Regions from separate parts of the Acinetobacter sp. SAAs474 genome, predicted to be linked through region 2. Evidence: riboswitches for the same ligand, from Rfam matches in the RefSeq annotation. Region 2 holds a riboswitch; the other holds the start of a gene.
What was found. Region 2 has a riboswitch for manganese ahead of QSG86_RS15900 (sodium:calcium antiporter). Riboswitches for the same ligand answer to the same signal wherever they lie in the genome.
Positions count from the first base shown of each region.

Region 1: it holds a riboswitch for manganese, as region 2 does, so the genes downstream of both, QSG86_RS05185 (TMEM165/GDT1 family protein) here and QSG86_RS15900 (sodium:calcium antiporter) in region 2, are expected to answer to the same signal.

Region 1 is NZ_CP127915.1:894,737-904,172, forward strand. It holds gene QSG86_RS05180 (2-oxo acid dehydrogenase subunit E2) at 1-1,081, shown strand, start outside; yybP-ykoY riboswitch at 1,188-1,326, shown strand; gene QSG86_RS05185 (TMEM165/GDT1 family protein) at 1,399-1,977, shown strand; gene QSG86_RS05190 (YkgJ family cysteine cluster protein) at 2,351-2,716, shown strand; gene QSG86_RS05195 (omptin family outer membrane protease) at 3,276-4,226, shown strand; gene guaB (IMP dehydrogenase) at 4,567-6,033, shown strand; gene glmM (phosphoglucosamine mutase) at 6,163-7,494, shown strand; gene pdxH (pyridoxamine 5'-phosphate oxidase) at 7,506-8,162, shown strand; gene recJ (single-stranded-DNA-specific exonuclease RecJ) at 8,164-9,436, shown strand, end outside.
Region 2 is NZ_CP127915.1:3,171,858-3,181,293, forward strand. It holds gene metG (methionine--tRNA ligase) at 1-1,884, shown strand, start outside; gene QSG86_RS15890 (phosphatase PAP2 family protein) at 2,183-2,878, shown strand; gene QSG86_RS15895 (serine/threonine protein kinase) at 3,102-3,905, shown strand; yybP-ykoY riboswitch at 3,977-4,078, shown strand; gene QSG86_RS15900 (sodium:calcium antiporter) at 4,168-5,178, shown strand; gene gltS (sodium/glutamate symporter) at 5,871-7,094, shown strand; gene QSG86_RS15910 (DedA family protein) at 7,174-7,755, opposite strand; gene QSG86_RS15915 (transposase) at 8,923-9,436, opposite strand, start outside.

The DNA of each region.
Region 1 (9,436 bases), 1.0 Mb from region 2:
GGTTGTACTTGAAACTGCAGCAGCACAATCATCTGAGGTGGTTACTCCTGTAGATGCTGTGAGTGCGTCTTTACCTCAAGCAGCAACACCAGAGATAAGATCAGAACAGCGTGAAACTGCTGTAGTGACTAGCAATGCAGATAAATTAACCCCAGCACAAAATCTGGAAAATGCGAAAGTATATGCAGGGCCTGCTGTACGTAAACTTGCACGTGAATTAGGTGTTGTATTGTCGGAAGTGAAAGCTTCTGGCCCACATGCTCGCTTGATGAAAGAAGATTTATTTGCCTATGTTAAGTCACGTTTAGGTCGTGCCAATACTGCAATTGCTGCACCAACAGCAGCTGTGGTGAGTGGTTTACCAAAATTACCAGACTTTAGTGCATTTGGTGGAGTAGAAGAGAAGGTCTTAACACGTTTACAACAAGTGTCGATTCCACAACTTTCACTCAATAATTATATTCCGCAAGTCACACAGTTTGATTTGGCTGATATCACTGAACTTGAAGCATGGCGTAATGATCTAAAAGCCAACTTTAAAAAAGATGGTATTAGCTTGACGATTATGGCTTTTATTATTAAAGCAGTCGCGCATTTATTGAAAGAAGAGCGTGAATTTGCAGGTCATTTATCTGATGATGGTAAAGCTGTTTTATTACGTCATGAAATTCATATGGGTATTGCGGTTGCAACACCAGATGGTTTAACGGTACCTGTACTGCGTCATCCAGATCAAAAGTCAATTAAGCAAATTGCAATTGAGTTGGGAACGTTGGGACAAAAGGCACGTGATAAAAAGCTTTCACCTAAAGATTTGCAAGGTGCAAACTTTACGATTTCAAGCCTTGGTGCAATTGGTGGTACAGCATTTACCCCATTGGTGAATTGGCCTCAAGTGGCAATTTTAGGTATTTCTCCAGCAAGCATGCAACCGGTTTGGAATGGTCAGGAATTTGAGCCTAAGCTCATGTTACCATTGTCTTTATCTTATGATCACCGTGTGATTAATGGTGCAGATGCTGCGCGTTTTACTCATAAGTTGACTCAGCTATTACAAGATATACGTCATTTATTAATTTAATTGTCACGGCCATCTTGAATCACATTGAATTGTGTTTTTAGCGCTTGAAAACCCTGCTTTGGCAGGGTTTTCTAGTTGTGAAGTAGCATCATATTCTATACAATACAATAACTTCATTGGGGAGTAGCCGCTGTTCATCATGAACAGGTAATGATCAACATATTTGCTTTAAAACAAGCATGGTCATTATAGCAAAGAACCATAGATACTTTTTTAAGTTTTCTTTTGTTGGCAAGACCTTTGATTGACCACTCTGCATTTGGCTAGCAGGAGCGGTGAATCATAGGTATTTTATTGCTAGCCAGAGAAATATCCTCATGCTAGATGCTTTCTTTATTTCTTTAGTGATCGTTGCACTTTCTGAAATTGGCGATAAAACACAATTATTGGCGTTGTTACTGGCGGCTAAATTCCGTAAACCTATTCCTATTTTATTGGCCATTTTTGCCGCTACGGTGATTAACCATGGTGTTTCTGCAATTTTAGGACAGTGGATTACCACGGTCCTTAGTCCTGTCGTATTATTGTGGATTGTCTCGCTGGGTTTTATTGCCATGGCCATCTGGATGCTTATTCCAGACCAGTTGGATGATCAAGATGATCATATTAATAAATGGCAAAAATATGGTGTATTTGGAACCACATTCATTCTATTTTTTCTAGCAGAAATAGGTGATAAGACACAAATTGCAACAGTCGCATTGGCCGCTCGATTTGACAGTATTACTTGGGTTACTTTGGGAACAACGCTGGGGATTATTTTGGTCAATCTTCCAGCCGTATTTATTGGCAATAAACTAGCCGAAAAACTTCCGATTGCGCTTATTCATAAAATTGGTGCGGCGATCTTTTTAATTATGGGTGTGGCTGCCTTGGTGCAACATTATTTTTTCTAATTTAATCTTAATCAGAATGAATCATAAAATTTTTTACTAATTAGTGCGCCATGATATGGTGATAGCAATGCTATGACCATATTGAATATCTGGTTTTATCACAGTGTAATGATCAGTTAAAATGACGGGATAGATGATATAGATATCGTTATCTAAAAACATTGATATTAAAACCATGATTATTGCTGAATATTGTAAAGTATTAGTCGCTGAATCTATTGATTACATTTTATTTTTTAGAATTTTACTGTGCTTATAAATTCAGTATTCAGTTATACAATCGTCTAAAAAATTAAAAAAATATTGAGTTTAAAGATGATATTTTTTAGAATTTTTCGAAAATTAATCGTCAGATAACGAGAAGTTAATAAAAATGTTGTCTCAATTACCTACCTCAGATGCTTGTTTAAATTGTGGTGCTTGTTGCGCTTTTTTTAGAGTTTCATTTTACTGGGCAGAGGGTTTAAATATACCTGAACATTATACGGAGCCTGTTAATTCACTATATTCATGTATGGTGGGTACCAATCAAAAAAATCCAAGATGTTCTGCACTGTCGGGTATTGTTGGTCAGGCTGTTTCTTGTGATATTTATACACAGCGTAGTTCTTCATGTCAGGAAGTACGGGCAGGTGATCAACAATGTAATAAAGCACGTCGTGCATATCAAATGATTCCACTGATCTCAATAGATGTTATACCACCTAGTAATGATGAAGATTATGAGCGTGTAGGTTAACAAAGTCGCTCATATTGTATATTCTAAAGGATAACGATTGACTCAATTATTGATTGCTTTTTAAGAATCGCTGTTCTTTTTTTTTAGATTTCGTATTCTTTTCTTGATGGAATCATCGCATGTAGTTATTGATTTGAAATAATTTTTTTAGAGTATTTTGTATCATAAGCGCTATTGCTATAGATAAAATTTATCTGCTTATCTGCTTATCTGCTTATCTGCTTATCTGCTTATCTGCTTATCTGCTTATCTGCTTATCTGCTTGAATTTGATCAACTCAATCGCCAATTGCTAAGGGATGTGAATCAAGTGTTTGAGTTTAGAATCCAAAAAATGGTTTAATTTCTGATATTCCATAAAATTGATATTGAGATGGTTTTTAGCTTCACACAATACAAGGTTGATAATTCAACTAAGCATTTTTTTTAATTATTTTGATATATAATGCGGCGCGTGATACGGAGTATTATGGTTAATAATTTTAGTCTTTATACTCCCGATAATAATAAAAAGTTGACTTAATCCATACCTCTAAACTTATAGATTTTAATAAAACCCTATGAATAAATATATATTACTTTTTATTTTAAGCCCGAATTTGGCTTATGCAACAGCTGATATTGCATCAGGTCATTTAACGACTCAAAAAATTTCTGTGGCATTATCTTCAGGTTTAATGTTGAATGGTGGTAAAGCCAAAGAGTTTGTTTATATAGATGATATTAAACGTTCACAACTCAACTGGGACATTAAAAATGCGCCAATCATTAAAGCGGACTTATCTTGGCAACCTTTCTCTTGGTTAAGCTTAAATGCCAATGCTTGGACCACCGTGACCCAAAGTTCTTCTTTAGTGATGTCGGATTTTGATTATACGGATCAAACTGATGCTAAATTGATGACAGATTGGTCATATCATCCAGATACTAAGATGAAATATGCCAATCAAGTTGATCTGAATGCACAGCTGTTTGCCTTGTCTGATACTCAGTATAAAGCGGGTTTTGTCGTTGGCTACCAACAAAATAAATTTAATTGGAATTCTAAAGGTGGAATATATCGTTATAGCTTGACTGATCATGATGGCAATTATATTCCTGGTACAGCACAAATGTTCAGTGGTGAATTTGATAAAAAAAATGATAAAGGTATTGATTATAAACAGATCTATCGAATGCCTTATATCGGTCTTAATGCACAATATGACAATCAAAAAATTTCACTAGGAGCAACTGTTAAATATAGTGCATGGGTCACGGCAAAAGATGTAGATCATCATTATGCCCGAGAGACTGTTTTTTATAGTCAAGTCAAAAATATGGATTATTATGGTGTCAATTTAAATGCGGGCTATTATATCCGTCCAGATACCCAGTTATTTACTGCATTTGAGTGGAATAAATATCGCGAAAAAATGGGTAAAACCCATCAAACAGACAATATTCAGGGACAAGGATCTTTATCCAGTCAATTTCAGAATTTGAGTTTAGGAATTAAATATTATTTTTAAGTGATGATTGCTGCCGAAATAGTGTGTAGAGAAGGATTTTGCGCTATTTTGGCAGTTATTATGCAATCGGTATTCTCAGTAAATATGCTGAATATCCAATTGATTTAGACTTTAAGTTTTCTTGATTAAGTTAAATTCTGACGCTTGTTATCCTGCGTAGCCACCAAATGTTATGATTATTTTTTATGAAAATTGATTGCTGAATCAGTAATATCATCGTGCGGTTACATTTTACCTTATCGTATCTGATTTAAAATAAATCGGAATATTTACAGATTAAAATGAAATTTTAGTCTAAATTTGTTTATAATAGTGCACGGAAATTACCAGTGAGACTGTTATGTTGACCATCGTTCAAGAAGCCCTAACCTTCGATGATGTCTTATTACTCCCTGCCTACTCAACTGTCCTCCCAAAAGATGTCTCTTTAAAGACACGTTTTACTCGTGGCATACATTTAAACATTCCTCTTGTTTCAGCAGCAATGGATACCGTGACTGAATCACGTATGGCGATTGCGATGGCGCAAAATGGTGGTATTGGTATTTTGCATAAAAATATGGATATTGCTGCACAGGCTGCTGAAGTACGTCGTGTGAAAAAATTTGAAGCAGGTATGGTCAAAGATCCAATTACGGTGACACCAGAAACGACTGTGCGTGAATTAATTGCTTTGACACAAGCCAATAATATCAGTGGTGTTCCTGTTGTTAAAGACGGTCAAGTGGTTGGTATTGTGACAGGACGTGATACACGTTTTGAGACCAATCTAGAGCAACCTGTCAGTAATATTATGACAGGTCAGGATCGTTTGGTGACTGTGCGTGAAAATGAATCTAAAGAACATATTCAAGCATTATTACAAAAACATCGTATTGAAAAAGTATTGGTGGTGAATGACCATAACGAGCTAAAAGGCTTGATTACGGTAACTGATTTTCGTAAAGCCGAATCTTATCCAAACAGTTGTAAAGATGATTTAGGCCGTTTACGTGTGGGTGCAGCTGTTGGTACTGGTTTAGAAACACCAAGTCGTGTAGAAGCATTGGTGGAAGCAGGTGTGGATGCGATTGTGGTGGATACGGCTCACGGCCATTCTGCTGGTGTGATTGAACGTGTGCGTTGGGTCAAAGCAAATTATCCTCAAATTCAAGTGATTGGCGGTAATATTGCAACAGGTGATGCTGCACTTGCTCTATTAGATGCGGGTGCTGATGCGGTTAAAGTCGGTATTGGCCCTGGTTCAATTTGTACCACACGAATTGTTGCAGGGATTGGTATGCCACAAATCTCGGCAATTGATAGCGTTGCCAATGCGCTTAAAGAACAAATTCCGTTGATTGCTGATGGTGGAATTCGTTTTTCTGGTGATATGGCCAAAGCGATTGGTGCTGGTGCAAGTACCATTATGGTCGGTTCATTATTAGCAGGGACTGAAGAAGCGCCTGGTGAAGTTGAATTTTTCCAAGGACGTTATTATAAAGCATATCGTGGTATGGGATCATTGGGTGCGATGGCTGGTGCTACTGGTTCAGCAGATCGTTATTTCCAAGATTCGAAAGCAGGTGCAGAAAAACTGGTTCCTGAAGGAATTGAAGGCCGTGTACCTTATAAAGGCCCAATGGGTAATATTGTCCATCAAATGATGGGTGGTTTACGCTCTTCAATGGGTTATACCGGATCTGCTGTGATTGAAGATTTACGTCAAAATGCTCAATTTGTGAAAATTACCTCAGCAGGTATGTCTGAATCTCATGTTCATGATGTGACGATTACCAAAGAAGCACCAAATTATCGTGTAGGTTAATTGTTCATTTATCTCATAAAGCCGTCACTTGATGACGGCTTTATTATTTCTACGATGAGCAAGTTATTATAATGTTATAATATAGTTATTAAGGGAAAGATACCGATAGAATTTAAAAGAGAGCACAACATGAGTTATTTTGGTACCGATGGAATTCGTGGTAAATTTGGCGAACTCCCTATCACACCTGAATTCGCGCTTAAATTGGGATTTGCAGCGGGTAAGGTATTAAAAAACTACAGTACAAAAACTAAACCGATTGTTGTTTTGGGTAAAGATACACGACTTTCTGGTTATATTTTAGAGGCCGCATTACAAGCTGGATTAAATGCAGCAGGTGTGTATGTACATTTATTAGGGCCATTGCCTACACCTGCAATTGCGCATTTAACACGTGCATTACATGCCAGTTTGGGGATTGTGATTTCAGCTTCGCATAACCCATATCAAGATAATGGAATCAAGTTTTTTTCTGGTGAAGGTAAAAAATTACCAGATGATGTCCAAGATGCGATTAATCGAGAATTGGAACAAGAGATTAAAATTGAAGATACGGCAAATTTGGGTAAAAGTGTTCGTGTAAAAGACGCCAACGGTCGTTATATTGAATTTTGTAAATCAACTTTCCCTTATCATTTTGATTTATCAAATTTAAAAATTGTCGTCGACTGTGCTAATGGTGCAGCATATAACGTTGGTCCTGCGGTATTTCGTGAGTTAGGTGCCAAAGTCATCGCATTATACAATGAACCTGATGGTTTAAATATTAATAAAAATTGTGGTTCTACTCATCCAGAAAATTTACAAAAAGCGGTCATTAAGCATCAGGCAGATTTAGGGATTGCTTTTGATGGTGATGCTGATCGTGTGATTATGGTAGATAAGTATGGTCAACAAGTTACAGGTGATCATATTTTATATATTTTAGCGACCCAAGCCGCTCATAAACCAGATGGCATTGTGGGAACTTTAATGAGTAATATGGCATTAGAGTTAGCACTGGAAAAAGCCAATGTTGCATTTTTACGTGCAAATGTAGGTGATCGTTATGTATTACAAGGTTTACAACAGAAAGGTTGGTTATTGGGTGGAGAGCCTTCTGGCCATATTTTGACTTTAGATAAAAGTACGACAGGAGATGCCATTATTGCATCTTTACAAGTGCTTACAGTCATGATTGAACAAAATAAAGCGTTACATGAATTACTTGAAGGCTTTCAATTATTACCAAATGTATTAGTCAATGTTCATCTGTCTAAAATGTTTGATCCCTATTCGGTTCCATTGCTGGTTGATGCATTTCAACAGGCAGAACAACAATTAAAAGGCCGTGGTCGTTTGCTGATTCGTAAATCAGGCACTGAGCCTGTAATTCGTGTTATGGTTGAAGGTGAGGATTTGCAAGAAGTCACCACTTTGGCAAATCAACTTGCCGATACTGTTAAAATGAATGCAGTTTAAGAGGTTGAAAAATGAATGATTTAATTAAAGACTTAAGTGAGTTGCGCTTAAGTTATGAAAAAGATGAATTATATGAAGATTGTGTAGATCAATCACCTCATGAGCAATTTTTAACTTGGTTTAATCATGCATTAGAATCAAAATTACACGAACCTTATGCAATGTCGTTGGCCACAGCAAATGCCCAAGGTCATCCACATGTGAGAACCGTATTACTGCGTGGAGCGACTGAGCAAGGTTATGACTTCTATACCAATTATGATAGTCAAAAAGGTTTAGATTTGGCTGTAAATCCTTATGCAGAATTATTATTTTATTGGCCTGAACAAGAGCGTCAAATTCGTGTGAGTGGGCAGGTCATTAAAATATCTGAACAAGAATCGACTGATTATTATCATAAGCGTCCACGTGATAGCCAAATTGCAGCGCACATTAGTACACCACAAAGTGGTGTAATTGCGAGTCGCCAAGCATTACAGGATCGTTTTGAACAATTAAAACAGCAGGTTGAAGATCAAGTTACTTTGACTAAACCAGAATTTTGGGGAGGCTATCGTTTAGCGCCTGAATATTATGAGTTTTGGCAAGGTCGTCCGAATCGTCTACATGATCGTTTAATCTATAAAAAAATGGATGGGTTTTGGAAATTACAGCGACTGATGCCTTAATATGTCAAAAGTTTCTATTCAAGCTAGACCATTGATTTCACACCCTGATTTATTTCAGGGTGTGCCTGCTTTTATGGCAAAAATATTAGCAGCGCGTGGTTTACAATCTGCGCAAGAATTAGAGTTAAAATTAAAATATTTGTTGGCTCCAAGCATGAAAGGGCTTCAGCAGGCTGTGACACTGTTAGATCGCGCGATTGATCAAGGGCAACAGATCTTGATTATCGGGGATTATGATGCAGATGGTGCGACCAGTACTGCTTTAATGGTTCTTGTATTGCGTCAGATGGGGGCGAATGTTAATTATATCGTACCAAATCGTTTTAAGTATGGTTATGGTCTAACGCCAGCGATTGTGGATTTAGCTGTTCAACGTTTTCGTCCTGATCTATTGGTGACGGTGGATAACGGTATTTCAAGCCATGCCGGTGTTGAACAAGCACATGCTTATGGTATACAGGTCATTATTACCGATCATCATTTAACCACAAAGGCGATTCCAGACGCAGAGGCAGTGGTTAATCCAAATCAATTAGATTGTGAGTTTCCAAGCAAAGCCTTGGCAGGTGTTGGGGTGGCATTTTATGTCTTGGCGAGTTTATCGACTTATCGTAAGTCACAACAGAAAAGCTATGCCACAGTTACCACATATTTAGATTTAGTGGCTTTAGGGACTTATGCAGATGTTGCCAGTTTAGATTATAACAATCGAATTTTAGTCGACGCTGGAGTAAAACGTATTCAACAAAATTTATGTCGCCCCGGGATTTGTGCTTTATTAGATATTGCTGGACGTGAGACGACACAATTTACTGCTCAAGATTTAGGATTTTTACTTGGCCCTCGTCTCAATGCTGCTGGGCGTATGGATACCATGGATATTGGTATTGAGTGTTTATTGGCTGATGATTTTCATACCGCATATCCATTGGCGCAAAAACTCAATCAGTTAAACCTTGAACGTCGTCAAGTCGAAAGTCAAATGAAACAAGAGGCATTGATCACATTAGATCAATTGCAGATTGATCAGCAGCAATTACCGGCAGCATTAATTGTTTTTGAACAGCATTGGCATCAGGGTGTGATTGGCATTGTAGCAGGTCGTTTAAAAGAGCAGTTTTATCGTCCAGCAATTGTTTTTGCACCAGATGAAGACGGTCTTCATTTAAAGGGTTCAGCGCGCTCTATTGAAGGCATTCATATTCGAGATGCTATCGAACAGATTGCTGAACGTTATCCTGATATGATTCGCTATTTTGGTGGACATGCGGCAG
Region 2 (9,436 bases):
ATGTTGCGTGCTGAAGCCAATGGCATTACACCTGAACAGCAAATTGCCAATGTACAACAAGAACATATGCGTGATTTCAAGGGTTTTGCTGTTGATTTCGATCATTATGACTCAACCAATAGTGCAGAAAACAAAGCACGTTCAGAAGAAATTTATCTTAAAAACCGTGAGGCAGGTCATATTGCAATTCGACCAGTAACACAATTATTTGATCCTGAAAAAGGTATGTTTTTATCAGATCGCTTTATTAAAGGCACTTGTCCAAAATGCAAGGCCGAAGATCAGTATGGCGATTCTTGTGAAGTCTGCGGCACGACCTACAATGCTACGGAGCTTCTCAATCCTAAATCAACGCTCAGCGGTGCGGTACCGATAGAAAAGTCTTCGGATCATTATTTCTTTAAATTACCTAATTTTGCTGAATATTTACAACAATGGACACGTGATTCAGGTCGTCTGCCAGTTTCTATCGCCAATAAACTTGATGAGTGGTTTGAAAATGGTCTGAATGATTGGGATATTTCACGTGATGCGCCTTATTTTGGTTTTGAAATCCCAGATGCACCGAATAAATACTTCTATGTCTGGGTAGATGCACCTATCGGCTATATGTCGAGTTTTGAAAACTACATTAAAACTCAACGTCCAGACTTAGATTTTGATGACTACTGGAAAGAAGATTCAAAAAATGAGGTATACCACTTTATTGGTAAAGATATTGTTTACTTCCATGCTTTGTTCTGGCCAGCAATGCTAAAAGGTGCAAATTACCGTACACCGACAGGTTTATTTGTAAATGGATTTTTGACTGTAAATGGTCAAAAAATGTCAAAATCACGTGGTACCTTTATTAAGGCTGAAACATATCTACAGCATTTGAATCCTGAGTATTTACGTTATTATTTTGCCTCTAAACTTTCCGATAAAGTTGAAGATTCTGATTTAAATCTAGATGATTTTGTACAAAAAGTAAACTCAGATCTAGTAGGTAAAGTTGTTAATATTGCCAGTCGCTGTGCAAAATTCATTAATAGCAAATTTGACAATAAACTGAGCGCTCAATGTGCTGAACCTGAACTGGTACAAAGTTTTATTGATGCTGGTAACTCGATTGCACAAGCATATGAAGCACGTGAATTTTCTACCGCGATTCGCGAAATTATGACTTTAGCTGACAAAGCGAATCAATATATTGATGAGAAAAAACCATGGGCGTTGGCTAAAGTCGCAGGCGAAGAACAACAGGTTCATGATGTCTGTTCAGTGGGGATTAATTTATTCCGTCAGTTGGCTGTCTACCTCGCACCGGTATTACCACATTTGGCGAATCAGGTACAACAGTTCTTAAAACTTGATCATTTTGATTTTTCTTCTCGTCAAAATATCTTATTAGGCCATGAAATTGCAGTCTTTCAGGCATTAATGCAACGTGTAGATCCAAAAGCTGTTGCAGCTATGGTCGATGCATCCAAAGAATCATTAAGCATTAAAGCCACTGAACCGGTAAAAGCCGACATCAAAAAAACTGTAAAAACAGCAATACCAACAGCAGATAAAGCAACGATTAGTATTGATGATGTCGTGAAATTAGACCTCCGTGTTGCTAAAGTATTGGATGCAAATATTGTTGAAGGTTCAGATAAATTATTGCGACTTAGCTTAGATGTTGGTGAAGCCGAACCTCGCCAAGTCTTTAGCGGTATTCGTAGTGCTTATCATCCTGATGATTTAAAAGACAAACTGGTCGTATTAGTGGCCAACTTAGCACCACGAAAAATGCGTTTTGGTATTTCTAACGGCATGGTCTTAGCTGCTGGTCAAGGTGAAAATATTTTTATTATCTCTCCTGACAGTGGTGCTCAACCAGGTGATCAGGTCTCTTAAGTGTGCATCTAAGCATATAAAGACTCAGTCTAACCACAAATATTCACTGTAAAATATCCATCAGCACCCTGTAATTTACATCAATTACAGGGTGCTTTTTGATGATCAATCCTATGGCTATATTATCTTTTCAATTGACTCTTCTCAGCATCGCTGATTTAGCAAAACCCTGATCATGGGATCTGTTTTCTCATCTATAGCCACTTACGACCATTTGCGCTCAGGTCTCGATATTTTAAGTCTATCTTAAGTTTAAACTGCTTCAATATAAAAAATTGATCTTTGCTACAAGCTTGATATGCCACAATACGCCAAATTTTCATTACAACAATTGATGATTTTAATGCTGAGTTTTTTAATCCTGATAATCTTTTTTCCAATTGCAGGAAGTATTGACTTAGCACTGATTCATCCTTGGATAGGTTCTCACGGAGAATTTTATTTAAAAAATAACTGGTATCTGGACCAATTAGCACATCAAGATTTAAAACATGTCATTATTGGCTTTTATAGTATTTTATTTATACTTTGGTTATTGTCGTTTAAATTAAACAGACTCAAACCAAAGCGTTATGCATTTGGCTATTTCTTTTTTGTTTCAATGCTCTGTACCATTGCCATTGGTATTTTAAAAGCACATTCATCCCATGGCTGTCCTTGGGATATGACCAGCCCCTCACCCTCGGGTTTTATCTGGGATTTCGTTGTGCAAAATGGACATTGTTTTCCGGGTGGCCATGCTTCTTGTGGTTTTGCATTGATGACTGGATACTTTGTCTATAGACAGCATCAACCTCGCTATGCTTATTTTTACCTGTTGATTGGTTTTATTTTAGGTTTTGCTATGGGTTGGACACAAATGATGAGAGGTGCTCACTTTTTAAGTCATAATTTATGGACATTATGGATTATCTGGTTAATTAATGTGGTGGTCTATTATATAACTCAGTCATTTTATCTAAGACGTCACCATTTACAAATAGCAGTCAAATAAGTAATGAAAAATTTGATCTTATCATTATCAACATTAGATAAGACTCTGCTAATATGATACTGTGATCGCAAACAAAGATGACCATCCACATCAAAACTGAGTGCTAATACCTGATGAATCAACCCCTATTCATCAGCTTTGATCAAGCCAATAGCTATTATGATAACATTTCATCGCAGAGTAGATTAAGATAGAACTAATTTTTTAGCCTAAAATCTATATTATGTCGCAATATTCTAATTTTATAGAACAAATGAGTCTTGAGCAGCAAAGTTCTATTCAATCTTATGAACTACAGAATCAAAAAGTTTGGTTAAAAAAAGCATCTCCTCGTCACGCAACATGGATTTATTTACCTCTCCATTGGATTTCTAAGTGCTTGGGTTTAAATATGTTTGCCCCTGTACCTAATTATGGTGGAAAACAGGCAATTGATTGTGAAGTTAAACGTATTCAACAATTACATCGGCTTGGCATTCAGGTACCAGAAATTTTAGCGTATAACGATAGTGCCGTGTTACTTAAAGATGCAGCTCAAGCAGGACAACAGATCGAACAATTAGAATACGCACTCAAAAAATCACAACCTTCAGCTTCACGTTTATCTTTATATGCTGATGCTATTTGCGCTATACAACATATTCATGACTTAGACTGCTATTTAAGTGAAGCCTTTGCTCGTAATATTTTAGTGGATAATCAACATCAATTTACCTATATTGACTTTGAAACAGATCCCAAACAGCGACTCAGTTTACAGGATTGTCAAACACGTGATTGGTTGTTTTTTATGTTTTCAACTGCCTGTCATTTTAATGAAGATGAAATTCAATCTGCCAGCACATTACTCATCGAAAATATATCAAAAAATAAAGCAATTTATCATGATATTTGTCGGGTTGGGCGAAAATTACAATGGATTTTAAAATTAAAACTTGAAAAATTAGGAGGAGATGGCCGTCGCTTACGTAAAGGACTTTTGTTACTTCAATTAATCAATCAGAAAAATAACAGGGTTAAAAATTAAAATTAGTTTAATTTTTCTAATGAAAAGTTACATAAACTTGATATCTAAGTCATACAGCCCATGTTAATATATAGCCTCACTTTGGGGAGTAGCTATTCCTGTTTAATCAGGAAGAACATGTCAACATACTTGAGTTCTTACTCATGGCATGTTCAGCGAATATTCAGATCGCTCAGCAAGACCATTGACCATAGCATGCTTTTTACCAAGCAAGTATTGCTGTGCGTCATTGGAAATACTTGCTTGGTATGCGTATCAGATTATGCTTTTATCTCTTTTATTATTTTTGATCTCTGCCATTGTTATTTACCTCTCTTGTGAATACTTCGTTAATAGTATTGAATGGCTAGGACAACGCCTTAATTTGGGACGCACGGCTGTCGGTTCTGTACTGGCGGCCTTTGGTACTGCGTTACCTGAATGTGCCGTTACTTTTACCGCTGTTGTTATAGGTAATACACCTGAAAGCAAAGACTTAGGTGTCGGCGCTGCAATGGGAGGGCCTTTGGTACTGGCAACGCTGGCTTATGCGATTGTCGGAGGTGCACATTTTTTCCATCGCCGAAAACAAGGCCATCATCACTTTATTATTCAGGCCAATAGTCAAGCTCTCGCAAAAGATCAGCTTAGTTTTCTGGCGATATTTATTGTTAAAGTCGGTTTAGGTTTAATTGCTTTTAGCTTTAAACCTTGGTTGGGTATTCTATTTCTGGTTGCTTACGCAGTTTATGTTTGGCGTGAAATCCAAAATAGCCGTGATGAGGATCATGATCAAGAGGAACAATTAGAGCCTCTCAAATTACAACCTCATAGTAATCAGCCCAGTCAATGGATGATTATCTTGCAAGTTATAATTTCATTGATTTGTATTGCAGGCGCAACACATCTCTTTATTGCACAACTAGAAAATCTCAGTATTTTATTGGCTATTCCACCTCATCTGGTTGCTTTATTGCTCAGTCCAGTTGCCACGGAATTACCTGAAATTATGAATGCACTCATTTGGGTACGCCAAGGTAAAGAACGCTTAGCATTGGCCAATATTTCAGGTGCAATGATGATTCAAGCAACCTTACCAAGTGCTTTAGGCATTTTCTTTACCCCATGGTTATTTGATGGTGTACTTTTAACTTCAGGTATTATCACCGCCTTGGCGATTGTCTATTTACTGATTGTATTTCAATCGCAAAAAGTGGATAGCCGTCTACTGATTTTTAGCAGTGGTTTTTATTTCATATTTATTGCGCTATTAATGGGTTATTTTCACATCTAAATCGTCATCATGAAAGTAGGCTATTCAAACTGTATTACTCCATTATTTTAGAACATGCTTAAACATAAAGATGTATGTAAAATCGACTTTTTATATACATCTTTCATGAATCATGACGCATCTTTTCATTGTATTCATGATTGATCACATCAGGATACTTAAAAAGCAGATGTAAACTTTTTAGCATCAATATCATCATGTTTTTATATCATTTTTATGTCTATTATCTTACTTATTAACTCAAATAATGAATAAGAATTATTCTTTAAAATCACAATATAAATCTAATTTTATGATTAATTTTTAGTGTGATCCAATCAAGTTAAAGAGCTTTTTTATTCTCGTAATGAAACATCAGTTTTAAGATCGTTACCCGCATTTTTTTTAGCAGAATTCGAGTGAATTAAAGTCATAAAACCATCTCATTATAATTAATGTATCCACACTCATCATCATGATAATCATTACTGTAATATTAAATTTAATTCGCCACTTAATCAGCAGTCAATCATTATCATTTTTCATGATCAAAATTTGCTTTAATCAATGTAATCTAAGCTAGAATAGCTCAATAAGACGCTTATCATGCGAATAAGATTCTACAATCCATGGTCATGTTATGACGGATAATGAAGTACTAAAAATACGTCTGACAGAAGCAATAATTTATATAAAAAATTGATGAATTATATATGAACTATCAACTTGATCCATTTCTGACTATCGTGATTGCTGTACTGGTTCTTTTGGTTGGCTATGCCTGTGTCAACAGCATCCCTATTTTAAAAAAATATAATATTCCGGAGCCTGTTGCTGGTGGTCTTATTGCGGCAATCATCACCTATATTTTATTTAAAAACTTTAATATCACCATAAATTTTGATCATACAGTTCAACAAATTTTTATGCTGATCTTCTTTACTTCAATTGGCCTTAGCGCTAGCTTAGCTAAACTGAAAGAAGGAGGAAAAGCGCTTCTGCTATTTTTAGCCTGTGTATTTATCTACATTATCATCCAAAACGTGGTGGGTATCAGTTTAGCAACAGCTTTAGGTTTAGATCCATTGATTGGCTTAATTACCGGATCAGTCACACTCACAGGCGGTCATGGTACTGCTGGTGCTTGGGGATCTGTCTTTGAACAACAGCACGGTATCCAAGGTGCGATTGTCCTTGGGATGGCAAGTGCAACATTTGGTTTAGTGATTGGCGGAATGATGGGAGGTCCTATCGCGAAGTTCTTGATTCGTCGTTTTCAACTGGCTGAAATCATCGTAACATCAGATGATCGTCATGAAGTCCCGCCTATTGCCGAAACGGCACCATTTGAATACCCAGAAAAAACACGTTTAATTACTGCAGATGATGCCGTTAAAACATTAGGCATGTTTTCAATTTGTATTAGTTTTGCCTATTTTATGACTGACACAGCAAAAGACCAATGGTTTGAATTACCTACTTTTGTCTGGGCATTGGCTTTTGGAGTTGTATTACGTAATACATTAGAGCATCTATTTAAAGTTGAAATTTTTGATCGTTGTATTGATGTTTTTGGTAATGCCTCATTGTCATTTTTTTTAGCCATGGCACTGATGTCTTTACAACTATGGCTACTTGGCGGTTTGGCAGGACCTTTGGCAATTATCTTAATCGCACAAGTTTTGGTGTTGGTGCTGTATTTATATTTTGTCACTTTTCGTGTGATGGGGAAAAGTTATGATGCCGCGGTACTGTGCGCTGGACAATGTGGAGTAAGTCTTGGTGCAACACCAACAGCGATTGCCAACATTCAAGCAGTGACCAATAGTTATGGTCCATCACATAAAGCCTTTTTGATTATTCCTTTAACGGGTGCGTTCTTTGTCGATATTGTCAATGCATTAATCATTCAAATAACAATTGCATTAATGGGTTAAATAGCAAGGTCTTACGGTAATCATCGAATAATATCACATGATTTCTTCAGCGAAGCATGGCTTCTGTTCAAGCTGTCGATTACTTTTCTTTAGTTTTACCACGACAAATATAGCTATAAACAATACCAATAATGGCTAAACATATGATGACTGCAGCTGTAACAAGCATTAACTTTTCATCATGATGTAACAGCTTGTCCCAAAATTGATGTAACCAATGTGCAACTTGTAAACCCACACTGACTACAATAAAAGCCCATAGAAAAGAAGCGACAATATTAATACTGACATAATGCCATAATGAATATTTTTTAATACCAAAACTAATCGGGATTACCGTTCTCAGTCCCCACGCAAAACGCATAAATAAAATACTGAGTGTAGGATAGGCCTCAATCCACTGGCTGGCTTGATGAAATCTTTTGGCCAGTTTAGGGCGACGGTGAATAAAATCATAGCCAAATTTAGCACCAATTTGATAATAAAACTGATCGCCAATAAAACCACCTAATGTGGCTGCAAAAATTAAAAACCAAAAATTAAAAATATTTTGTTGAACTGCATATGCGCCCAGTAATAAAATTGTTTCGCCTTCAAAAAATGTACCCACAATGATTGCATAATAACCATAATTTTGTAATAAATTTGCCCAATCAATCATGAGAATCTCTTCTTATCACCATTTACTCAGTATTGAAGTCGTTCGACTTTCATCCATTGGTTATTTAGTCATCCATCTTATATCAATGCAAATGCACATCACTCAGGCTGAATTTATACTCAACTCAATAAAACAATTTAACATATTACAGCACATTAAATGCAAGATATTCGCTGTGATTATATTGCAGTAAAAAAAATCAGTTTTTCAAGTTGAGTTATTGTAGATCAGTAATAGCAATTAAAAATCATCACCTTGATTTCATTTTGATCTTAACAGATATTGTTTTAAAGTAGATATTGTTCGCAAAAGAGATACTGAAAAATATGTTCTATTTATTCTTTATATTAAATATCAGCATAAAATTATCTACCTAATCTGATTAGATCTCCAGTATGATCTATGCTGAAAATAAATACAGGCCATCTCGCCAGAATCAAAGATAAAAAAGACAAACATTATTTACTTTAATGTGTGTTATCTAGCGTCTTTTCGAACTATAAATAGGCTATGAATTATTCATAAAAAAAGCAAAGATGGCTATTTAAAAATAACGAATACCTAGCATTCAATGATAGTAATATAAGCAAAAATAAAGAATGAGAGCAGATCAATCACAACTCCCATTTTTAATTTCATTTTAATAAAGATTTAATACTATAGTTAAAAATCTATCCAAAATGACCTTTTAAATTATGGAGACCACATTGGGTTACGACGATCTGTGCCCTGAGGACCTTTACCAATTGGTGCACAGGCAACTAAGTCAGCGTTTGCTTCAATTTCTTCAGTTTGAGTACCATTTTGTATGGTCGCAATAGAGAGCTATTCACTGAAGTTAAGCAGTTGAAATCTTCTAAAATTAACATCATCTACCTTATACAAAATTTGAAAAATATTATGATCTTTATGATGATTAAAGACATCTAAAAATTTCATATCATCACCATGATATCAATCAATATTAAGTAGGCGATCTATCAAGAAAATCTTAAAGATAGGCTCTAAAACTCCATAATTAATCCTTCATCAATCGCCTCAAATATTCAACAGATATCAACAATGATTATTTTAATACTTGAATAGCGAACTGAATCACATGACACTGACCAGAATGTAATTTTCCCTCGTAACGTACTTGTTCACCCACTTGACATCCTCTCCGACCTAAAGGACGGAGATTCCTACAGCTAGACGCTCATGTCCTGAGAAACACTGTTTCGTAAGAAGTATGTTTTTTGCGGAGTTTAAATCACGTTGATTTATACTACCGCATTCACATTTCCATACTCTTATTCCAAGATCCGCCCTACCTTTCGGACTATTGCTAGATATTTTCTGACAGCACGAACAAATCTGGGTTGTGAAACTTTCGTTTACTTCTTCAAACAATACTCCCGCGTTCTCGCATTTATACTTGAGCATTGTTTTAAATGCTGAAAACCCTGTATCTAAAACAGATTTAGCCATTTTAGTTTTTACAAGTTTTTTAGCACTCAAATTACCAACAACAATCATTGCATTTTCTTTAACAAGCTTAGTGCTTGCCTTATGCAAGTAATCTTGACGGCTGTTTTTAATCTTTGCATGTATCGCACGTACACGGCGTTTATTCTTTGCCCGTTGTGCAATCCCTAGTTTTTGCTCATATTGACGATAATATTTAGGATTACTAATTATC